DNA from 2 places in the Metapseudomonas otitidis genome. Region 2 is predicted to be linked to the other one. Evidence: predicted binding sites of a transcription regulator. Region 2 holds the regulator's gene; the other holds the start of a gene.
What was found. The regulator sigma-54, encoded in region 2, starts transcription at its own class of promoters, with help from an activator protein. The targets are predictions, from matches to a motif close to ANTGGCATNNANNTTGCTNT.

Region 1: the regulator sigma-54 is predicted to act here: its motif matches at 6,598-6,617, upstream of PotMrB4_RS13420 (CmpA/NrtA family ABC transporter substrate-binding protein).

What each region holds. Positions count from the first base shown of each region.
Region 1 covers NZ_AP022642.1:2,924,290-2,936,150, forward strand. Annotated here, with positions in the region: gene nirB (nitrite reductase large subunit NirB) at 1-1,132, opposite strand, end outside; gene PotMrB4_RS13405 (bifunctional protein-serine/threonine kinase/phosphatase) at 1,375-3,054, opposite strand; gene PotMrB4_RS13410 (MFS transporter) at 3,051-4,259, opposite strand; gene PotMrB4_RS13415 (ANTAR domain-containing response regulator) at 4,681-5,259, opposite strand; gene PotMrB4_RS13420 (CmpA/NrtA family ABC transporter substrate-binding protein) at 5,276-6,487, opposite strand; gene PotMrB4_RS13425 (hypothetical protein) at 6,802-7,461, shown strand; gene PotMrB4_RS13430 (AAA family ATPase) at 7,937-10,033, opposite strand; gene PotMrB4_RS13435 (hypothetical protein) at 10,037-10,480, opposite strand; gene PotMrB4_RS13440 (hypothetical protein) at 10,480-11,421, opposite strand.
Region 2 covers NZ_AP022642.1:1,281,860-1,293,720, forward strand. Annotated here, with positions in the region: gene PotMrB4_RS05990 (ZIP family metal transporter) at 1-292, shown strand, start outside; gene PotMrB4_RS05995 (HPr family phosphocarrier protein) at 307-579, opposite strand; gene rapZ (RNase adapter RapZ) at 593-1,450, opposite strand; gene ptsN (PTS IIA-like nitrogen regulatory protein PtsN) at 1,460-1,924, opposite strand; gene hpf (ribosome hibernation-promoting factor, HPF/YfiA family) at 1,940-2,248, opposite strand; gene PotMrB4_RS06015 (RNA polymerase factor sigma-54) at 2,330-3,829, opposite strand; gene lptB (LPS export ABC transporter ATP-binding protein) at 3,973-4,698, opposite strand; gene lptA (lipopolysaccharide transport periplasmic protein LptA) at 4,698-5,234, opposite strand; gene lptC (LPS export ABC transporter periplasmic protein LptC) at 5,221-5,793, opposite strand; gene PotMrB4_RS06035 (KdsC family phosphatase) at 5,802-6,326, opposite strand; gene PotMrB4_RS06040 (KpsF/GutQ family sugar-phosphate isomerase) at 6,326-7,300, opposite strand; gene PotMrB4_RS06045 (ATP-binding cassette domain-containing protein) at 7,543-8,352, shown strand; gene mlaE (lipid asymmetry maintenance ABC transporter permease subunit MlaE) at 8,352-9,149, shown strand; gene mlaD (outer membrane lipid asymmetry maintenance protein MlaD) at 9,149-9,616, shown strand; gene PotMrB4_RS06060 (MlaC/ttg2D family ABC transporter substrate-binding protein) at 9,628-10,275, shown strand; gene PotMrB4_RS06065 (STAS domain-containing protein) at 10,268-10,576, shown strand; gene PotMrB4_RS06070 (BolA family protein) at 10,683-10,922, shown strand; gene murA (UDP-N-acetylglucosamine 1-carboxyvinyltransferase) at 10,946-11,861, shown strand, end outside.

The DNA of each region.
Region 1 (11,861 bases), 1.6 Mb from region 2:
AGCCGCCGTCGGCGGTGTCGCCATAGAGGCAGGCGCCCACCAGCACGTCGTCCTTGATGACGAGCTTCTTGTAGACCCCGCCGATGGGGTCGGAGAGGGTGATGGTCTCGGTGCCGTCGCCACCCATGAAGTCCCCGGCGGAGAACAGGTCGATGCCGGTGACCTTGAGCTTGGTGGAGGTCACCGAGCCCTGGTAGCGGGCGAAGCCGAGCATGGCCAGGTGGTTGGCGCAGACCCGCGCCTGTTCGAACAGCGGCGCCACCAGGCCGTAGGCGATGCCCCGGTGGCTGGCGCATTCGCCGACGGCGTACACGCGCGGGTCGTAGGTCTGCAGGGTGTCGTTGACCAGGATGCCGCGGTTGCACGGCAGGCCCGCGCGCTCGGCCAGTTCGGTGTTGGGGCGGATGCCGGCGGCCATCACCACCAGGTCGGCCGGGACCACCTCGCCACCCTTGAACTGCACGGCGCAGACGCGGCCCTCGCCGTTGTCCATCAGCTCATCGGTGACGGTGTTGAGGCGGAAGTGGATGCCTCGCGCCTCCAGTGCGCTCTGCAGCAGCTTGCCGGCGGTGCGGTCGAGCTGGCGCTCCAGCAGCCAGTCGGCCAGGTGCACCACGGTGACGTCCATGCCGCGCTGCTTGAGGCCGTTGGCCGCCTCCAGGCCGAGCAGGCCGCCGCCGATCACCACGGCGTGGCTGTGACGCTGGGCGGCGTCGATCATGGCCTGGGTGTCGGCGATGTCGCGGTAGCCGATCACACCCGCCAGGCGGTTGCCCGGCACCGGCAGGATGAAGGGGTTGGAGCCGGTGGCGATCACCAGGCGGTCGTATTCGGCCTGGGTGCCGTCGTCGGCGGTGACCACTCGGCGGCGCCGGTCGATGGCCACCACCTTGCGGTTGAGCAGCAGCTGGATGCGCTGCTCGGCGTACCAGTTGAGGTCGTTGAGGACGATGTCCTCGAAGGCCTGTTCGCCCGCCAGCACCGGCGACAGCAGGATGCGGTTGTAGTTGGGGTGCGGTTCGGCGCCGAACAGGGTGATGTCGTAGAGGTCGGGGGCGAGCTTGAGCAGTTCTTCGAGGGTGCGCACTCCGGCCATGCCGTTGCCGATCATCACCAGCTTGAGTTTCTTCATGCGGAAGGCTCCTGCATAAAAATCCGGGCAAACAAAAAAGGCGTCCCGCTGTTGCCAGCAGGACGCCTTTGTCCAGGTCCCGTTCGATCGGGAAGGGCACCCACTCGCCGTTGAGCAGGGGCCTGTGAATGTGTCGAAACCTCTCTAGCAGGCAGCGTGCCAACCCGTCGGAGCCCGCCCGGCGCGGCGTTGCGGCACCCGGCACGGTAAAAGCGGGGTGGCGCGTGCGCCGTCCGGGGGCGTCATGCGCCGCCGTGGTGCGCCAGCAGGGCCAGCCCCAGCAGCAGGTTGCCGGCCAGTGCCAGCAGGGCGATGGCGCGCCAGGTGGCGGCCGGCGCCCGTTGAAGCAGGGGGCGCGGGCGGCTGTCGTCGCGGCGCTCGCCGCGCTCCAGTTCCAGCAACCAGTGCTCGGCGGTTTCGTGGCGCTGGGTCGGGTCCAGGGCCAGGGCCTTGTCCAGCAGGGCATCGATCCACGGCGGGACGTCCGGCCGGTAGCGGCTGGCCGGCGTCGGCGGCCCCAGGCGCGGACGCTGGAAGGCCTCCACCTCGCCCTGTGGGAAGTGCTGGGTGAGCAGCCGGTACAGGGTGACGGCGGCGGCGTAGAGGTCCAGCCCCGGTGCGGGTGCTGCACCGGCGTAGGCTTCCGGCGGCAGGTAGCCGGGGGTGCCGGGCAGGCCCGCGTCCGGCTCGGCGGACAGCCCCGGGCAGTAGGCGAGGCCGAAGTCCAGCAGGCGCAGCTGGCCGTCTTCGCCTTGCAGCAGGTTCTCCGGCTTCACGTCGCGGTGCAGCACGTTGCGCCGGTGCAGGGTCCCCAGGGCCTGCAGCAGCTGGCTGGCCACCTGCAGCCAGGCGTCCAGGGGCAGCGGGCCATCCTCGGCCAGGCGCCGGCCGAGGTCGCGCCCGGGGTATTCGCGCTGCACGTAATAGAGGTGCTGGCGCTGGGGCAGGGGGTGCACCTCGGCGAAATGGCGGCCGGCCACCCGGCGCAGGAACCATTCCTCCTGCAGCAAGGCGATGGCCGCCTCCGGTTCGTCGTGGCGCTCGTGGGGCAGGGTCTTCAGCAGCCAGTCCTGGCCAGCGGCATCGCGCACGCGGTACAGCAATGACTGGCGCGAGGCAGCCACCTGGCCCTGCACCCACCAGCCTTCGAACCGTTGGCCGGGGCGCAGCTCGGGGGGCAGGGGGCGGTCGTCCACTTCGGCCATGGCATCGGCCAGGGCCCGTTCCGGCAGTTGCTGGACCTGTACCAGCAGGGCGCTGGCGTTGTCCTGGCTGCCGGCCAGGTGGGCGGCGCTGACCAGCGCGCGGGCGGCGGCCTCGGGGTCGGCTTCGTCCTGCAGCAGGTGGCGGATGCCGTCGTCGCCAAGGCTGGCCCAGACGCCGTCGCTGACCAGCAGGAAGGCGTCGCCCTCGTGCAGGTCGCCGTCGCGGTAGTCCACCACCAGGTGCTGATCCAGGCCGAGGGCGCGCTTGAGCACATGCTGCATGCCGGGCTGATCCCATACGTGATCCTCGGTGAGGCGCTGCAGGCGGCCTTCGTGCCAGCGGTAGGCGCGGCAGTCGCCGACGTGGGCGAGGGTGAAGCGGCGCCCGCGCAGCACCAGGGCGGTGAGGGTGGTGAGCAGCGGCTGGCCACCGCCGTTGGCGCGCAGCCAGCGGTTGTGGGCCAGCAGCAGGCGGTCCAGGGCCTGGGCCACGGCCCAGGTTTCCGGCGTGGCGTAGTAGTCCAGGGCCAGCGCCTGCAGGGTGGCGCGGGCCGCCAGGCCACCGTCGGCGCACTGGCTGACGCCGTCGGCGAGGGCGAACAGGCTGCCCTTGCTGGCGGCCAGGGGCGCGGCGGGGGTGACCACCCGCAGCGCGTCCTGGTTGTCCCGCCGGGGGCCGGTGGCGCTGGCCTGGCCGACCCGCAGGCGCAGGCTCATACCCGCGCTGCGGTGAGGGCGGCGCTGCCCCAGGTGGTGCGCCAGCGCAGCTTGACGCCGTACAGCCCGACCCAGGCCAGCAGGCCGAGGCTGGCGAACAGCCACAGGCCCAGCTGGTAGTCACCGGTGTGCTGCTTGATGGCGCCGAGCCCGGCGGTGAGGCAGAAGCCGCCGATGCCGCCGGCCATGCCGATCAGCCCGGTCATGACGCCGATCTCCTTGTGGAAGCGTTGCGGCACCAACTGGAACACCGCGCCGTTGCCGGCGCCGAGGCTGAGCATGGCGATGACGAACAGCGCCAGGGCGGCGAAGACGCTGCCGAGGTTGAAGCCCACGGCGGCGATGCAGAGCGAGGCGAGGGTGTAGACCACCAGCAGGGTGCGAATGCCGCCGATGCGGTCGGCGAAGGCGCCGCCGATGGGGCGCATCAGGCTGCCGGCGAACACGCAGGCGGCGGTGTAGTAACCGGCGGTGACCGGCTCCAGGCCGTACTGGTCGTGGAAGTAGCCGGGCAGGGTGCTGGCCAGGCCGAGGAAGCCGCCGAAGGTGACGCTGTAGAAGAACATGAACCACCAGCTGTCACGGTCACCCAGGGCCTTGAGGTAGTCGCCGAGCGCCTTGGGTGCCGGGCGATTGGGAGCGTTGCGCGCGGCGATGGCGAAGATCGCCAGGGTCAGCACCAGCGGCACCAGCGCCAGGCCGAACACGTTGTTCCAGCCGTACAGGGCGGCCAGCCCCGGGGCGAACAGCGCCGCCAGCACGGTGCCGGAGTTGCCCGCCCCGGCGATGCCCAGGGCCTTGCCCTGGTGCTGTGGCGGGTACCACTGGGAGGCCAGCGGCAAGGCAACGGCGAACGAGGCCCCGGCGAAGCCGAGGAACAGCCCCAGCAGCAGCGCCTGCTCGTAGCTGTGGATGCCCAGCTGCCAGGCGCCGAACAGTGCGCCGATGACGATGACCTGGCCCAGCAGGCCGGCACTGCGCGGCGAGGTGCGGTCGGCCAGCAGGCCCATCAGGAAGCGCAGCACGGCGCCGGCCAGGATCGGTGTGGCGACCATCAGGGCGCGCTGCTGGGTGGTCAGCCCCAGGTCGGTGGCGATCTGCACCCCCAAGGGGCCGAGCACGTACCAGACCATGAAACTCAGGTCGAAATAGAGAAAGGCGGCGAACAGGGTCGGGGTGTGGCCCGCTTTCCAGAAACTCGTCATCGAACGAACTCCTCATCTGCATCAGTGGGGAACCGGACGGACCACCCCCGGCAGTGCACGGCGGTTGCGTCCCTCCGGCACATGCGCGCCGGACGGGGTCGGGCGCGCCCGGCCGGTCATGGCCGGGGCTGGATCGGGTGATGTCACACGCGCGGGCGGACTGCGCCGCGCTGCCCCTGCGCCGGGGCTGGAACGCAAAAGGCGCCGCGATCCCGCAGCCGGTGGGCTGGGGAAACGCGACGCCTTTGTCGTTCGGTGGGCAACCGCCGTTGGCTACCTGGGGGAGGCTCAGCAAGAGCCGGGCCAAGTGCGGGGGTGGGCTGGCAGGGCAGGCGATGCGCCGGTTGGCAGGCTGCCGGGGGGATTCATGCCGCTGGGACGATGCCCCGAGCAGGGGCACGCGGCCCCGGCCTGCCCGGCTTCAGTGCCCGAGCATCTCGTGCATGGCGATGATCTGTTCGGCCACCTGGATGAGCTTCTGCTGCCGGCTCATGGCCTGGCGGCGCATGAGGGTGTAGGCCTCCTCTTCGCCGCATTGCTTCATCTTCATCAGCAGGCCCTTGGCCAGCTCCACCCGCTTGCGCTCGGCCAGTTGCTGCTCACGGGCGTTGAGCTGGGCGCGCAGGGCCTGGTCGCTCTCGAAGCGGGCGATGGCGACGTCGAGGATCGGCGCCAGACGCTGGGCCTGGATGCCCTCCACCACGTAGGCGCTGACGCCGGCCTGGATGGCCTGGCGCATGATGGCCGGGTCGTGCTCGTCGGTGAACATGACGATGGGGCGCGGGCGGTCGCGGCTGACCAGCACCACCTGTTCCATCACGTCGCGGCCGGGGGATTCGGTGTCGATCAGCACAACGTCGGGGCGCACGGCCTCGACCCGGCGCGGCAGGTCGATGTCCAGCCCGGATTCGTCCACCACCTCGAAACCGGCCTCGCTCAGCGCGGCCTTGAGCCGGCCCATCTTCTTCGGGGTGTCGTTGATCAGCAGGATGCGCAGCATGGCGGTCGTCCCTGGGTCAGAGCAGCGGGGCGGTCGCATCGGCGAGCGCGTGCACGGGGAAACGGCGGGCGTAGCCGGCCGGGTCGTCGCCGGTCCAGGCGACGCCATCCATCAGCAGCGCACTGCGCATCGGTGCCGGCACGGCGATGCCGAGGGCCTCGGCGGCGTCGCGGTACAGCGCCAGGCATTGCACCTGGCGGGCGATGGCCAGGTAGTCCGGGTCGTCCCGCAGCAGCCCCCAGCGGCGGAACTGGGTGAGGAACCACAGGCCGTCGGAGAGGTAGGGGCAGGTGGCGCGGCCCTCGTCGAAGAAACGCAGGGGATGGGCGTCTTCCCAGTGGTGGCCGAGGCCGTCGTGGTAGTGGCCGAGAAAGCGCGGCTCGATCACCTCCAGCGGCGCGCCGACGTAGGCCTCGGCGCTGATCAACTGGGCGGTGCTGCGGCGGTTCTCGGGGTTCTGCTCGATGAAGCGGCTGGCGTCCAGCACCGCCATCACCAGGGCGCGGGCGCAGTTGGGGTACTGCTCGACGAAGGCCCGGGTGGCGCCCAGCACCTTCTCGGGGTGGTCCGGCCAGATGGACTGGCTGGTGGCCAGGGTGAAACCCTGGCCGCGCTCCACCGCCAGCGCGCCCCAGGGCCCGCCGGCGCAGAAGCCGTCGATGCGCCCGGCCTGCAGGTGCGCAACCATCTGCGATGGCGGCACCACCTGGGTGTCGACATCGCGCAGCGGGTGGATGCCATGAGCCGCGAGCCAGTAGGCCAGCCACATGGCGTGGGTGCCGGTGGGGAAGGTGTGGGCGAAGGTAAGCCGTGCGCCGTGCTGGTGCACATGGCGCACCAGTGCCTCGGCGTGGGTCACGCCCGCCTGGCGCAACGGCTCGGACAGGTTGATGCCCTGGCCGTTCTGGCTCAGGGCCATGAGCACCGCCATGGGCGTGGCCGGGCTGCCGATGCCCAGGTGGCTGCCGTAGACCTGCCCGTAGAGCGCCTGGGCGGCATCCAGCCGGCCGCTGGTGAGCCCATCGCGCAGCCCCGCCCAGGATGCCTGCCGATGCAGGTTGAGGGTGAGGCCGTAGGGCTGGGCGAAGCCCTGGGTGGCCGCGACGATCAGCGAGGCCGAATCGGTGAGCGGCATGAAGCCGATGTCGAGCGCGCTCTTCTCGGGCGCGTCACTGCCGGCGACCCAGGCCAGGGCATCGCGGCGGGTGGTCGGGCGGGCGTGATCCATGGTGTCCCTGTCCTCGAAATGAAAAGGCGCCGCCCCGACCCTTCGCACAGTGCGATGGCCGTTGGCGGCGCCGTTGCCGTCGGGCCCCGACGGTGGGGCCTGGAGGGGGGATAGCAAGGGGTGTGCCAGGGGCGTTGGGGGTTGAAGCCGAACAGCGCCCGATCCCGACGCCACGGAGCGCCCGTTGTCCCTCGGCTCGCCCTAGTGCCGCTGTGCTAGTTGACGCTCACTCGCACCCGTCGCTAGATTCCGGCCCTTCTTCGCCGCAGGGCCCCTCGCCCCGCAGCCCTCACCGTGGCAAGGAACGGCCCGTCATGCACAAGATCACGCCCTTACTGCTCACCAGCGCCCTGGCATTCATCTGCCTGCCCAGCCACGCCGAGTACATCGAGCCCTTCAGCTGCAGGAACGGCTACTTCCCCTCCGAGGGCAAGTTCACCAAGCTCTACACCGTCGTGGGCAAGCACCAGACGCACTTCTTCAAGGACACCGAGGGCTGCCCCGAATCGGAGGGGTGCATGCAGAAGGCCTACGTCATCGAGGGCGATGAGGTGCTGGTCAACAAGATCGAAGGCGACTGGGCCTGTGCCTGGTACCAGGGCAAGAAACGCGAAACCGTGGGCTGGATCGTGCTGGAGAACCTCGCACCGGCAACTGACCCCGTGCCCCAGCCCACCGACTGGCTGGGCACCTGGAAGACCCCGGCAAGCTCCATCACCATCGAGCAGCAAGAGCAGGGCAATGGCCTGCACGTGACCGGCGATGCCACCTGGGGCACCGGCGCCAGCACCCACATCGGACAGATCGACGGCATCCTCAAGCCAGAAGGCCGCTACGCGATGACCAAGGAAGGCGACGGCAAGTACGACTGCGCTGTGGAGTTCAGCCGGGTCGGCCGCTTCCTGATCGTGGATGACAACAACAATTGCGGCGGCATGAATGTGAGTTTTGATGGGGTTTACGTCAGGGAGTAGTAGGGCAAGGTGAGTGCACCGATTCAGCGGGGGCAGGTGCCGTATCGCGTCCTACCTGCGCACCCTGATGTGCCGTCCGAACAGCCCGATTGATCGGATAAGACTCCAACTCCCGAACGTTGAAGGGGCATAGGGAACGTAGGGGCGACTTCAGTCGCCAAGGGATGCGCAGCATCCCGGGTGGCGTCCGATGGCATGCAGCCTGCTTAGCGACTGAAAGTCGCCCCTAAAGAATGCGAACCCTAAGCCTTGAGCCCTTAGGCGCTGAACACTGCTTGTGTGCCACATGCCCAGAATCACCCTTTAGTTGCCGGGGCGGGCGATCCAAGTCAGTGTCTCGCTACAGCGGTTAGCCCCGTGTTTTGGGCATGGGGTTTACCTTCCCTCAGAAATGGAAAGGAACCGCCTCGCCGTTCGTAAAGTGCGCCCGCCGTTGGCGCGGTGCCGTCGGGCGTTCACGGTTACGCCCTTTGCGTTAATCGGTTTCTGTTGACTTGCTAGGTGTAATGCACTTTTCACCAAGTTGAATGTATTTGAATTTAACGCCGTCTGTAGATTCTTTGAAAACCGCTTCGTAATCGTCAAAAGAAGCGGCAACGATAGATTGTAGTCCTGGCGCGGAAGAGAGCATTTTGAAAAGAGCTTGCTGACTTTTTGTAGCCATCGAGTGCTGGCCTGGCTCATCAAGAATGATAATACCCGGATGGTTACCTTTCACAGTTGGATAAGAAGACGTCTGGTAGAGGGCAAGAATATAGCTCCATATCAGACGTACAAAATCACTGGCGCTTGAGTTGTGAGCCATGCTGCCATTTTTTACCAGTTGATCTTTTCTTTTTTGCTCTGCTGGTGAATCTATAATTTCTCTGAGTTCAATTTTTGCTAGATATGGTAGTAGATTTACATAATTGAATTCGATGTCAGATATGTCGGCGCTAAGGTAATCGAATGCGCCGGCGTTGGCTCTAAACATTTTCTCGAATATCGATATTTTTCTTTTGTCTTCCGAGGAGTAATGCTCTGTCGGGAGTGATTTTCTCTTGCTCTGGTTGTCCTTAAGTTTGTCGCTTAGTGAAGAGAAGTCTTTTAAGGTGCTGAGGAATTCCTCATTGAATTTTTGGAATTTTTCAATTTCAAGCTCAATGAATAGTTGTTGTTTTATTATTGCGCGAGAAAGGGTTGTGCCTTTTGTTGCATCATTTCGCAGCGAGTTTAGTACGGATCTTGCTCGCTCAAGTCTGGCTCCGTACTCGCTGACGGCTAGCTCTGCGTCTTGAATCGTCTGTTTTAGGCCCGCTTCTTGGCGGCTCAGCATTGTCGCCTGACTTTGTAAGTAGCGTATGTTGGTTTCGATGTCCATTTTGCTACCAACTTCGCTCAAGTTGGTTAGTGAGTCTTCGATATGCTGATGGCATGTCGGGCAAGAGTCACTGGAGATACTGAGCCCTATTTCGGCTCCGTAATTTCTAAGTTTTTGTGCGGTTTGGTTGCTTGTCAGTTCGTCTTGAGCCTGTTTTGCCATGATCGAAAGGCTTGCAAGGGTTGCTTTTTGAATGGCTAAGTTACTAACGGCTTTTTCGTAGCTGTTTGTTAGGCTGGCGATTTCTTCTGTTTTTTGTGCAATGTCTTCAATGGTCTTGTTGGAGGTTCCATCTTTGAATTCATTTCCTTTGATTTCAAGTTTTTTGTGTTGGTTCTTCAGATTTTCTACGTAGTACTGAATTGTATATGTTTTGCCTTCAATTATTTTGTTTAACTCTAATTTGTTGGGCTCGAAAGGGATTGGTATCTTACTGCTAAGGCCATCTAGTTTTAACCCTAGACCTGATGCTTGAGCGGTGATTTTTTTTGCCAAGCTACTCCATTCGTTGCTTATGATTTCGGACTCTTTGTCAAGCTCTGCTTTTTTGGCTTCTTGCTCGAAAACGTCTGTGCCCAATAGATATTCTACGACTTTGATGCGAGCGTCCCGAACGCTGTAGAAAGGGATATTCGCAATATAATCGGTCCAGCCACGCTTTTGCTCTACCGCAAGCGCTGCAAAAATAGCTTGCAGATACAGCTTAACTTTCTTGCCGTTTGAGTCGTAAACCGTAGGTAGATTAAGTCCTAAGAATTTCTCTAGGAAGGTAAAAAAACCTTCCTCATATATTGCGCTATATTGGTCGTGTACAAATTTAAATTGAGATGGGCCTGAAAAATTTTGAGTAAGTACTGGTCCTTGGGTGATTTTTGCGAGTTTGGTGTTTTGATGTTGGCTTTTTATAGGTCGGGTTATTGTTACGATGTTGCCAGATCGGTTCTCTATTTCAATGGAGACGCTTGATTCAACGATAAAGTGCTTCGAGCCTTCGTATTCAACGTAATCTCTAACTGAATACTGTAGTGTTCGCTCGCTCTTTGCGCCAACTAGCTCTTCCATTCCTAGGCTATAGAGAAGGCTGTTGATTATAGTGCTTTTGCCTGATGAGTTTGATCCTCTGATTATATTGAGGCCTTTTTCAAAAAATGTTTTGAATCCGAAATCCTGATCATGACACTTGATGCTAATTTGCAGTGCTCTTATAAGCATCTCTTAATCCCATCCTTTTGATACAGAGGTAACCATTTCCTCTGTGATCCCTTTGCCAATTTTTTTCAATTGAGATTTTTCTTTTGGAAAGGCAGTCTCGTCGTTGATTATTACATCAAGAAGCTGGTTGCCTTTTTTCGTGATTTTTAGGTTCAAGCCTTCAATGGTAAATATTTCTTCCTCAAGAGCTAGTTGCAATGCGACAGCAAGGGCAGGGTCGAAGCCCCACACAGGTATCGATAGCTTTTTATTTTTCGCGGCAATTTCAAGGGAGCTAATTCTGCCTCTCGATTTGAGAGCCCAGTTCAGAAGGTGCAGTTTGATAAGGCTGCACTTTTTCCCTCGGCAGCAGATTTCTACTATCAATAGTGCCTGAGTGATTTTGTAGAGTGGGCGCTGTTCAGCCAAGGCAGGTGAGGGGCGGCGCGTGAACTTAATTCTCGCCATTATTCGTAATCCAGCTGACAGAGGCCAAGCCAGTTGGCTACAGCATGATTTACGATATCTGTGGCGAGTGCGTAGTCGACATGAGGGCGAAGCTCTTCTAATAGTCGATTCGTTAAGTCTATTCGGATTTTTTCAGTTAGTTCATTGGGGGTGGCATTTAGCGTGTCACTCCAGTCATCTACTTGTTTTTGGAATGTTGCAAGAATTCGCTCTACTTTATGGTAGACAACAGATGAACTGGCATCGAGTTGCATGCAGAATGTGTTGAAGTTTAAAAACTCATTTAGGGTTCGGTCATAGAGCTTTTGGACTTTTTTCTGATGCTGCTCGGTGGTTAGGTTTGGGTTTTTAGTCTGGCCGGCAGCTATTCTAAGTTTTGTTTTTCTTAAAATGTTTTCCTCGTATTCATTTTTCTTTTCAAGTTCTGGTGTTGCTAATGGTAGAGGATTTAGCTGAATTGCCTCACCGGCCAATGCTCGGTGCTCATTAATCTCTTTGAGGTAAAAGTCTGCGTCATGAATAAATATACGAAAGTCGGGGCTTAAGATTTTTAAGCCCCAGGATCGAACCTGCTCTTGTTTTTTCTTGGCGTGCCTAAGGAGTTTATTTCTGTTCGCTTCTGGTGTGACAAAGCACCAATTTCTTATCAGGCTGTCACCAAGGCGAGCTTCGATTTCAGATTCGTTTTCTCTTAGTTTTTCTAAATCTTCAGTGATTTTTTCTGCTTGCTTTTTGTATAGCTCTGTTTGGTTGTAGTGAAGGTTTGGGCAATAGCATTGAAATGCTGTATTGGTATCGGTGATGTAGCCTTCAATGCCAAAGTCTCCAGGAGAGGCTTTTATCTCTTGGTAGCCCTGATCACGGTACTTGGCTTTAAAAATGCACTGACAGAGTTCCTCCCAGCTGCTGCCGTTAAAAACTCCAATTTTTGAGCGATACATTTCTTGCTGGCATCCTTTAGCACATGGTCGTCCTTTGGCAGGAGGAAGACCTCACTGAGCTTTGAAGGGTACTAAGAAGCGAAGCGCGTGGCCAGCACTGCGCCACTAGTAATGCGATGAAATATAGCTGTTTTTTTGTACAGTATTTAGGCGATATCCATATCGCTAGCGATATGCTTTTGGCAAAAAATGCATGCTTTATCTTATGTCGCTTAGCAGATGATTAAGCATTGCCGTCCGTTGATGGTAGTTATGCTGAGGGTATTATCCTCCTAGTTATAAAGGTTCGCGTGGGGTGGTGGGGCTTGAGAATTTTCCAGAAGAGTTTAGGTGCGGGTCTTTGATTTTTTATGCAGGTTCCAGGTTTCATAATTAACAAAAAATACCAGCCAATATAGTGATGGAGGGGTGCTGATTTTATTTTAGGCAGTTTTAGTGCT
Region 2 (11,861 bases):
GATCATTTCCCTGGTGCTGGCAGGGGCGGGGATGCCGCGGGGACGAGCGCTGCTGATTGGCGCGACATCCGGGTTGGTGGAGCCGCTGTTCGCGCTGCTGTGCGCGTGGTTGGTGCAGGTCTCGACTGTGCTACTGCCGTGGGGCCTGGCCCTGGCTGCGGGGGCGATGCTCTTCGCGGTGACTCACGAGATCATCCCGGAGTGCCACAGGCGTGGACACCCGGTGGCCGGGAGCCTGGGGCTGGCGTTCGGCTTCTGCCTGATGATGGTGCTGGATACGGCGCTGGTGTAGCGGGGGCGGCGTGGCTATTCGCCTTCGTCGAACTTGTTGTTGATCAGCTCGATCAGGGCGTTGAGGGCTTCGTCGCCCTGGTCCCCATCGGTGTGCAGGTGGATGGGCGTGCCTTTGCCGGCGGCCAGCATCATCACGGCCATGATGCTCTTGCCGTCCACCAGGCTTTCCGGGGAGCGTCCGACGCGTACCTGACACGGGAAGCGGCCTGCCACGCCGACGAACTTCGCCGCAGCGCGGGCGTGCAGGCCGAGCTTGTTGCAGATGGTGATTTCACAGGCAGGCATCGCGTTTGTCCTTTCAGGTGAGGTCGCGGTGGCGAACCTGGACGTTCTTGAGAAGCGGTTTGAGGGCGCGCCCGATGCGCTCGGCGAGGTACACGGAGCGGTGGTGACCGCCGGTGCAGCCGATGGCAATGGTGACGTAGGCGCGGTTACTGGCGGCGAACCGGGGCAGCCATTTGTTCAGATAGCCGACGATGTCCTGGTACATCTCCTCGACATCGGGCTGGGCGGCCAGGTAGTCGGCCACGACGCTGTCGAGCCCGGAAAAGTCCCGCAGGTCGGGCTTCCAGTAGGGATTGGGCAGGCAGCGCACGTCGAATACCAGGTCGGCGTCCACCGGCATGCCGCGCTTGAAGCCGAAGGACTCCACCAGGAAGGCGGTGCCGGGTTCGGGCTTGTTGAGCAGGCGCAGCTTGATGGTGTCACGCAGCTGGTAGAGGTTCAGGTGCGTGGTGTCGATCTTGAGGTCGGCGAGGTCGGCAATCGGCGCGAGCAATTTGCTCTCGTCGTGGATGGCCTCGGCCAGGGATCGGTTCTCGGTGGTCAGCGGGTGGCGCCGGCGGGTCTCGGAGAAGCGCTTGAGCAGCGTCTCCTCGTCCGCGTCCAGATACAGCAGGTCGCAGAGGATGTGCTTGGCGCGGGCCTCGGCGAGCAGCTCCGGGAAGCGCTGGAGCTGGCTCGGCAGGTTGCGGGCGTCGATGGACACCGCAACCTGGGGGTGAAGCAGTTCGGTGTGCAGCAGGGCGCGCTCGGCAAGCTCGGGAAGAAGCCCGGCAGGGAGGTTGTCGATGCAGTAGAAGCCGTTGTCTTCGAGTACGTCGAGTGCCGTGCTCTTGCCGGATCCGGAACGACCACTGACGATGACCAGGCGCATGCCGGTGCCTTACTGTGCGTTCTGCACGTCGACTACCACCTGGTACAGGTTCTCGCTGTCCTGCGCGTGACGCAGTCGATCCCGTACGTCGCTGCGGTCGAGCATGCTGGCGATCTGGCGCAGCAGCTCCAGGTGCTCATCGGTCGCCGCTTCGGGGACCAGCAGCACGAACAGCAGGTCCACGGGTGCGCCGTCGATGGCGTCGAAATCAACGGCCGCATCCAGGCGCAGCACGGCACTCACCGGCGCAGCGCAGCCCTGAAGGCGACAGTGGGGAATGGCGATGCCGTTGCCGAAGCCGGTCGAGCCAAGCTTTTCGCGGGCAACGAGGCTTTCGAAGATGTCTTGCGAGTCGAGATCCACCAGGTCGCGTGCGACGAGGTTGGCGATCTGTTCCAGCACGCGTTTCTTGCTGCCGCCCGGCACGTTCACGAGTGAACGGCCGGGGGTCAGGATTTGCTCAAGTCGGATCATAGGGAAGGGGAGAGGTCAGCGGACGGTCGCGCCCTGCTGGCGGTTGAGCTGCTTTTCCTTGTGCTTGATCAGTTGGCGGTCGAGTTTGTCGGTCAGCAGGTCGATGGCGGCGTACATGTCTTCATGCTCGGCGTTGGCAACGACCTCGCCGCCTGCGATGTGCAGGGTGGCTTCGATCTTCTGCTTCAGCTTCTCGACCTGCATGATCACTTGCACGTTGGTTATCTTGTCGAAGTGGCGCTCCAGACGTTCGAACTTTTCGATCACGTAGTCGCGCAGGGCGTCGGTCACATCCAGTTGATGTCCACTGATGTTGACTTGCATACCGCTTTCTCCTTATTGCCCGTGTGTAAGAGACAGGCTAACGGGCCTGCCACCGGAACACTTTGGCGTGGATCAATCCGCTCACATCAGTCGCTTGCGTTCGCTGGAAGGTGCGATGCCAAGCGATTCCCTGTACTTGGCGACTGTGCGGCGGGCCACTTGGATACCCTGTGCTTCCAGTAAACCAGCGATCTTGCTGTCGCTCAACGGCTTTTTGGCATTTTCGGCGGCCACCAGTTTCTTGATGATCGCGCGGATCGCGGTGGACGAGCATTCGCCACCTTCGGAGGTGCTGACGTGGCTGGAGAAGAAGTATTTCAGCTCGTAAATGCCACGTGGGGTGTGCATGAATTTCTGGGTGGTGACGCGGGAAATCGTGGACTCGTGCATCCCGACCGCCTCGGCGATGTCGTGCAGGACCAGCGGCTTCATGGCTTCGTCGCCGTATTCGAGGAAGCCTCGCTGATGCTCCACGATCTGGGTCGCCACCTTCATGAGGGTTTCGTTGCGGCTTTGCAGGCTCTTGATGAACCAGCGTGCCTCTTGCAACTGGTTGCGCATGAAGGTGTTGTCCGCGCTGGAGTCGGCACGGCGCACGAAACCTGCGTAGTGCGGGTTGACGCGCAGGCGGGGCACGGCCTCCTGGTTCAACTCGACCAGCCAACGGTCGTTGTGCTTGCGAACGATGACGTCGGGCACGACGTATTCCGGTTCGCTGGCTTCGATCTGCGAGCCCGGGCGGGGATTGAGCGCCTGAATCAGTTCGATGACCTGGCGTAGCTCGTCTTCCTTGAGCTTCATGCGGCGCATGAGCTGGCTATAGTCGCGGCTGCCGAGCAGGTCGAGGTAGTCGCCTGTGAGGCGCTGGGCTTCACCCAGCCAGGGGGTATTGGTAGGCAGTTGGCGAAGTTGCAGCAGCAGGCATTCGCGCAGGTCGCGTGCGCCGACGCCGGCGGGCTCGAACTGCTGGACCCGATTGAGCACGACCTTGACCTCATCCACCTCGATACCCAGTTCGGGATCGAAGGACTCGGTGATCTCCTCGAGGGTTTCTTCGAGGTAGCCGTCGTTGTTGATGCAATCGATGATGGTGACGCCGATCAGGCGGTCGGTGTCCGACATCGGTGCGAGGTTCAGTTGCCACAGCAGGTGGCTTTGCAGGCTCTCCCCGGCGGAGGTGCGGGAGGTGAAGTCCCATTCGTCATCATCGGAGCTGGGCAGGCTGCTGGCGCTGGTCTGGTACACGTCTTCCCAGGCGGTATCGACGGGAAGTTCATTGGGTATGCGTTCGTGCCACTCGCCCTCGTCGATGCCCTCGCTGTCGCTGGTGGGCACGGTGGTTTCCTGGAAGCTTGCTTCCTGGCTACCGGAGTTGGGCTGCTGCTCGCTCTCCGCCATGGGGTCGGAGTTGTCGAAATCCTCCCCTTCCTCCTGGCGTTCGAGCATGGGGTTGGACTCCAGCGCTTCCTGGATCTCCTGCTGCAGGTCCAGGGTGGAGAGTTGGAGTAGGCGGATGGCCTGTTGCAGCTGCGGGGTCATCGTCAGCTGCTGGCCCATCTTCAGGACAAGCGATGGTTTCATGGCAGGGGGCTTTGCACCTTATTCGCCGGCGCGTGTGCGCCATCCACTACAGGACGCCGAGGCGCCACCAGGAAGCAAATTATATGCCTGACCTTGAATGATTTTTCCAGCAGGCGCAACGCCCTTGTGCGGCGCTGGGTGGCTCAGAGGCGGAATTCGTGCCCCAGGTAGACTTCCTTGACCAGCTGGTTGGCCAGGATTTCCTCGGCGGTGCCTTCTGCGATCAGTTGGCCGTCGTTGACGATGTAGGCCGTCTCACAGATATCCAGCGTCTCGCGAACGTTGTGGTCGGTGATGAGTACGCCGATGCCCTTGTTCTTGAGGTGGTGGATGATCTGCTTGATATCGCCCACGGAGATGGGGTCGACGCCGGCGAAGGGTTCGTCCAGCAGGATGAACTTCGGCGCGGTAGCCAGTGCACGGGCGATCTCGACGCGGCGACGTTCACCGCCGGAGAGGCTCATGCCGAGGCTGTCGCGGATGTGGCTGATGTGGAATTCCTGCAACAGGCTTTCCAGCTCACGATGGCGCCCGGCGCGATCCAGGTCCTTGCGGGTTTCCAGGATCGCCATGATGTTGTCCGCCACGCTCAGTTTGCGGAAGATCGAGGCTTCCTGCGGCAGGTAGCCGATACCTGCGCGCGCCCGGCCGTGCATGGGCTGGTGGGTGACATCCTGCTGGTCGATCAGGACACGACCCTGATCAGCCTTGACCAGGCCCACGATCATGTAGAAGCAGGTGGTCTTGCCTGCACCGTTGGGGCCGAGCAGGCCGACAATCTGGCCGCTCTCGATGGACAGGCTGACGTCACGGACCACCTGGCGGCTCTTGTAGCTCTTGGCCAGGTGCTGGGCTTTGAGGATCGCCATTACTGTGCTTGTCCCGCTTGCTTCTTGGGCTGGATGACCATGTCGATGCGCGGACGCGGCGTGCCGACGTTGGTGCCGGTGGCACGACCTGCGTTGACGATCTGGCGGCGGGTGTCGTAGACGATCTTCTCGCCTTCGAAGGTATTGCCTTCCTGGATCACCTTCGCCTGGTCGATCAGCACGATGCGCTCGTTGGAAGCGAAGTACTGGATGGTGCGTCCGTAGGCCTTGACGATCTGCTTGTCCGGAGCCGGCTTCTGCTCGTAGTACGCCGGCTTGCCCACCGAGGTGAACACATCCAGCTCGCCCTGGGCGTTCTGGGTGATGGTTACGGTGTCGCCGGTGATCTTCAGGGTGCCTTGGGTAATGACCACGTCACCGCGATAGACTGCTACGCCCTGCTTGTCATCGAGCTCGGCGCTGTCCGCCTGGACGCGGATGGGCTGGTCGCGGTCGCTGGGCAGTGCCCAGGCGCTGGCACTTCCGAGTGCGGCACCCAGGCTGAGCAGTAGGGGGAGGGTTTTAACGAACCTCATGCTGGCCTCTTACGTTGGACAGCAGGAGCATCCTGCCGTCATTCAAGTACGCTTTCATTCCTTGTGCCGTGGTGACCCCGTTGGCGGCGTCGATTTTAACGGCTTGCTCGGTCTGCGCATATTCCTGATCCGGGAATACGGTCAGTCGGCTGGTGGTCAGAATGGTCGGCCGTCCCTTGGGGTCGGTGCGGGCCACGCGGACCTGTTCGATCAGTTCGACCTGCTTGCCCTCCGGGCCCACCTCTCCGCGTTCGCTCTGAACATGCCAAGGGTAGTCGGTGCCGCGATAAAGCTGCAGGTCCGGCTTGGTCAGCATCGTCACATCGGTGGCCTTGATGTGCTCGAGCTTGTCCGCCGTCATTTCATAGTGGCGCTTGCCATCTTCCTGGAACTGCACGCTGGTGGCATTGATGACGTAGAAGTCGATGGCGTTTTCGTCCCCGGCGGGCTGGGCCTGGCGGTCCATGAAGCTCTCGGGGCGGATGTTCCAGTAGCCCAGTGCGATCAGCAGGGCGGCAAGGGGCGCAAGGATCAGGGCGAGGCGAACGTTCTTGGGCATGGCTGGACCTACAGGTAGGCGGCTTGCGCGGTGTCCAGGGTGTCCTGGGCGCGCATGATCAGTTCGCAGAACTCGCGTGCTGCACCTTCTCCGCCCTTGGCCACAGTGACGCCATGGGCATGCTGGCGCACGAAGGCGTCGGCGCTGGCAACGGCCATGCCCAGGCCAACGCGGCGGATCACGGGCAGGTCGGGCAGGTCGTCGCCCAGGTAGGCGACCTGGTTGTAGTCCAGCCCCAGTTCGCCCAGCAGTTCATCGAGAACGACCAGTTTGTCCTCGCGGCCCTGGTACAGGTGCTGGATACCGAGGTTGCGTGCACGGCGCTCCACCACCGGGGTGCTGCGCCCGGAGATGATGGCCGTGCGTACGCCGGAGTTGATCAGCATCTTGATGCCGTGGCCGTCCAGGGTATTGAAGGTCTTGAATTCGCTGCCGTCTGCCAGGAAGTAGAGCTTGCCATCGGTGAGCACGCCATCCACGTCGAAGACTGCCAGACGGATTGCCTGGGCACGCTGGTGCAGGTGTTCGCTCATCAGATCACTCCGGCGCGGGTCAGGTCGTGGATGTGCAGGGCGCCGACGGGGGTGTCGTTGTCATCCACCACCACCAGCACGTTGATCTTGTGGTCTTCCATGATCTTCAAGGCTTCGGCCGCCAGCATTTCGCCGCGTGCGGTCTTGCCGTGCACGGTCATGACCTCGTCGATGCTCGCCTGGTGCACATCGACGCCCTTGTCGAGGGTCCGGCGCAGGTCGCCGTCGGTGAAGATGCCGGCGAGACGGCCGTCATTCTCCAGCACGATGGTCATGCCGAGCCCCTTGCGGGTCATTTCCAGCAGGGCGTCGCGCAGCGAGGTGCCACGGGCGACCCGGGGCAGCGCGTCGCCACTGTGCATGACGTTTTCCACTTTCAGCAGCAGGCGACGGCCCAGCGCACCGCCCGGGTGCGAGAAGGCGAAGTCTTCTGCAGAGAAGCCGCGTGCTTCCATCAGGGCAATGGCCAGGGCATCGCCCAGCACCAGTGCCGCCGTGGTGGAGGAGGTGGGTGCCAGGTTGAGCGAGCAGGCTTCCTTGTCCACGCGGGCATCAAGGCGTGCCTCGGCCGCTTTCGCCAGCGCCGATTCCGGGTTGCCGGTCATGCTGATGAGCGGGATTCCCAGGCGCTTGATCAGCGGCAACAGGGTGACGATCTCCGCCGTCGAGCCGGAATTGGAGAGGGCCAGTACCACGTCGTCGCGCGTGATCATGCCCATGTCGCCGTGGCTTGCTTCCGCCGGGTGGACGAAGAAGGAAGGCGTGCCGGTGCTGGCCAGGGTTGCGGCGATCTTGCGGCCGACGTGGCCGGATTTGCCCATGCCGACCACCACGACACGCCCTTTGCAGGCAAGGGCGAGTTCGCAGGCTTTGATGAAATCGCCGTCGATTCGCTGGAGAAGGGCGTCAATGGCGTCGCGTTCCAGTCGGATGGTGCGTTGCGCGGATTGGATCAGATCGCTGGACTGGCTCATGTCTTGAGTGCAGTGGCCGAGGAAAAGGCGCGGATTATACCGGTAAAGCTTGAATCGCTCACGTTCGATCGTCGTCAATGATGCGTCGAACCTGTCACGCTCCTGAACGAAGCTGTCTGCGGCCTTGGGCGGCCCTGGGCGCAATGCTATGATCCGCCGCCTGTTCGGCCACCTCGCCGGGCCGTGTCCCGTCTGCGGGATACGACGTCCATTCAGGGATGGCCGCATCGCAAGGAGTACAGATGAGCGCCGATAACGCTTATGCCGTGGAGCTGAAGGGCCTGACCTTCAAGCGCGGCGAGCGCAGCATTTTTCGCGACGTTGACATACGCATACCCCGTGGCAAGGTCACCGGGATCATGGGGCCGTCCGGCTGCGGCAAGACCACGCTCCTTCGCCTGATCGCTGCTCAACTGAAGCCGGCGGCGGGAGAAGTCTGGGTCAATGGTCAGAACCTGCCCTCGCTTTCCCGTTCCGAACTCTTCGACATGCGCAAGCAGTTCGGCGTGCTGTTCCAGAGTGGCGCGCTGTTCACCGATCTGGATGTGTTCGAGAACGTGGCCTTCCCGCTGCGCGTCCATACCCAGCTCCCTGAGGAGATGATCCGCGACATCGTGCTGATGAAGCTCCAGGCCGTCGGGTTGCGTGGCGCCATCGACCTGATGCCCGATGAGCTCTCCGGCGGTATGAAACGGCGCGTTGCGCTGGCAAGGGCCATCGCCCTGGATCCGCAGATCCTGATGTATGACGAACCCTTCGTGGGCCAGGACCCGATCGCCATGGGCGTTCTGGTGCGCCTGATCCGCCTGTTGAACGACGCGCTGGGCATCACCAGCATCGTCGTCTCCCATGACCTGGCGGAGACCGCGAGCATCGCCGACTACATCTATGTAGTGGGGGATGCGCAGGTGCTTGGCCAGGGCACTCCGGCCGAGCTGATGGACTCGGACAATCCGCGGATCCGCCAATTCATGAAGGGCATCCCCGACGGGCCGGTGCCGTTCCACTTCCCGGCGCCCGATTACCGCAACGACTTGCTGGGAGAGCATTGATGCGCAAGAAGTCCCCGCTCGAGCGCATCCGCCTGCTCGGGCGCGCCGGCCTTGACGTGGTCGAGGCGCTCGGCCGTTCCACCCTGTTCCTGCTGCGCGCCCTGTTCGGCCGCACCGGGACCGGGTCCGGCTTCCAGTTGCTGGTCAAGCAGCTTTATTTCGTTGGCGTGCTGTCGCTGCCGATCATCGTCGTCTCCGGCATCTTCATCGGCATGGTGCTGGCATTGCAGGGCTACAACATCCTCGTTGGCTACGGGTCCGAGCAGGCTGTCGGGCAGATGGTCGCACTGACCCTGCTGCGCGAGCTCGGGCCGGTTGTCACGGCGCTGCTGTTCGCAGGGCGTGCCGGCTCCGCGCTGACCGCCGAGATCGGCAACATGAAATCCACCGAGCAGCTCTCCAGCCTGGAGATGATCGGTGTCGACCCGCTCAAATACATCATCGCGCCTCGCCTGTGGGCTGGCTTCATCTCGATGCCGGTGCTCGCGCTGATCTTCAATGTGGTCGGCATCTGGGGCGGCGCGATGGTGGCCATCGACTGGCTCGGCGTCTATGACGGCTCGTTCTGGTCGAACATGCAGAACAGCGTCGAATTCACAGAAGATGTACTCAATGGCGTGCTGAAAAGCCTGGCTTTCGCCTTCGTCGCCACCTGGATCGCCGTGTTCCAGGGTTACGACTGCGAGCCCACTTCCGAAGGGATCAGCCGCGCAACGACTAAAACCGTGGTCTATGCCTCGTTGGCCGTGCTGGGGCTCGACTTCATCCTGACCGCCCTGATGTTTGGAGATTTCTGATGCAAATCCGCACCCTGGAAATTGGTGTCGGCCTGTTCCTCCTGGCCGGGTTGCTTGCCCTGCTGCTGTTGGCGCTGCGTGTCAGCGGGCTGTCCGTCGGCAGTGCCGGCGAGACGTACAAGGTTTATGCACATTTCGACAATATCGCCGGTCTCACTGTCAGAGCGAAGGTGACCATGGCCGGCGTGACCATCGGCCGGGTCACGGCCATCGACCTCGATCGCGACAGCTACACCGGTCGCGTCACCATGGAGCTGGAGAAGAAGGTCGACAACCTGCCGACCGACTCCACCGCGTCCATCCTGACCGCCGGCCTGCTGGGCGAGAAGTACATCGGGATCAGCGTCGGCGGCGACGACCAGTTGCTGAAGGACGGCAGCACCATCCGCGATACCCAGTCCGCGCTGGTGCTGGAGGACCTGATCGGCAAGTTCCTGCTCAATACGGTCAACAAGGACACCAAGTGAGGACCTTCGAAATGATCAAAGCCCTGCGAAACGGCCTTCTGCTGCTGCTGGCGACGTTGCCCCTACTGGCCAATGCGGCACCGAGCGCCCGCGATGTGGTGCAGCAGACCACCGACAAGCTGCTCAGCGATCTCAAGGCCAACAAGGCCCAGTACCGCAGCAACCCGAGCGCCTTCTACGATGCGCTTAACGGCATCCTCGGCCCGGTTGTGGATGCTGACGGCATTTCCCGCAGCATCATGACCGTCAAGTACTCGCGCCAGGCCACCCCGGAGCAGATGACCCGCTTCCAGGAGAACTTCAAGCGCAGCCTGATCCAGTTCTACGGCAATGCACTGCTGGAGTACGACAACCAGGACATCCGCGTCCTGCCCGCCAAGCAGGAAGACCCTGAGCGCACCAGCGTCGGCATGGAAGTGAAGGACAGCAAGGGCACCGTCTACCCCGTCTCCTACACCATGGTGAACATCGACGGTCAGTGGATGCTGCGCAACGTGATCATCAACGGCATCAACATCGGCAAGCTGTTCCGCGATCAGTTCGCCGACGCCATGCAGAAGAACGGCAACGACCTCAACAAGACCATCGACGGCTGGGCCGAGATCGTGGCGAAGGCCAAGCAGTCCGAGGAAGGCCAGAAGGCTGCCGGTCATGAGTGAGGCGTCTCTGGTTGCGGGTAGCGGCGGGGAGCTCAAGCTCCTCGGCGTCCTCGACTACAGCAGCGGCCCCGCCTTGCGTGAAGCCGGTGCCAGGCTGATCCGCGAGCAGGCCGCCGCTGCCCTGGTGGTCGACTGTTCCGGCGTGGAGAAATCCAGCAGCGTCGGGCTTTCCCTGTTGCTGGCCTTCATGCGTGATGCCCGCAAGGCCGGCAAGACCCTAAGCATCCGCGCGTTGCCCGAGGACATGCGGCAGATTGCCGGTGTATCCGGGCTCGACGCGTTGCTGCCCCTCGAGCACTGATGCCCGAAAGCCCTCCGTCAGGCCCCGCATGCGCGGGGTTCGCAGGCGGGGGGCTTTTTTGTATCATTGCCGACCCGCGCGCACAGGGCGCCGATAGAGGTTGAGCATGCAGGCCGTAGAAGTGAAAAGCCTCCTGGAGGCGAAGTTGCCCGGTACCCAGGTCGAAGTGGAAGGCGAAGGTTGCAACTTCCAGCTGAACCTGATCAGCGACGAACTGGCCGCACTCAGCCCGGTCAAGCGCCAGCAGCAGGTCTATTCGCACCTGAATCCCTGGATCGCCGACGGCAGCATCCACGCTGTCACCATGAAATTCTTCAGCCGCGCCGGCTGGGCCGAGCGTTCCTGACCCCCCCGGCGACGAGACTCCCAATGGACAAACTGATTATCACCGGCGGCCAACGCCTCGATGGCGAAATCCGCGTTTCCGGCGCCAAGAACTCGGCCCTGCCGATCCTGGCTGCCACGCTGCTGGCCGATACCCCGGTCACCGTCTGCAACCTGCCGCACCTGCACGACATCACCACCATGATCGAGCTGTTCGGCCGCATGGGCGTACAGCCGGTCATTGATGAGAAGCTCAGCGTCGAAGTGGACGCCAGCACCATCAAGACCCTGGTCGCGCCCTATGAGCTGGTGAAGACCATGCGCGCCTCGATCCTGGTGCTCGGCCCCATGGTCGCGCGCTTCGGCCAGGCCGAAGTGGCACTGCCCGGTGGCTGCGCCATCGGCTCGCGCCCGGTCGACCTGCACATCCGCGGTCTCGAAGCCATGGGCGCGCTGATCGACGTCGACGGCGGCTACATCAAGGCCCGTGCTCCGGCCGGTGGCCTGCGTGGTGCGCACTTCTTCTTCGATACCGTCAGCGTGACCGGGACCGAGAACATCATGATGGCCGCCACCCTGGCCAACGGCCGTACCGTGCTGGAAAACGCCGCTCGCGAACCGGAAGTGGTCGACCTGGCCAACTGCCTCATCGCCATGGGTGCGCAGATCCAGGGCGCCGGCACCGACACCATCATCATCGACGGCGTGAAGCGCCTCGGTGGTGCGCGCTACAGCGTGATGCCCGACCGTATCGAGACCGGCACCTACCTGGTCGCCGCTGCCTCCACCGGCGGTCGTGTCAAGCTGAAGGACACCGATCCGACCATCCTCGAGTCCGTGCTGCTCAAGCTGGAAGAAGCAGGTGCCCACATCAGCACCGGCAACAACTGGATCGAGCTGGACATGAAGGGCAACCGTCCGAAAGCCGTCAACGTGCGCACCGCGCCGTACCCGGCATTCC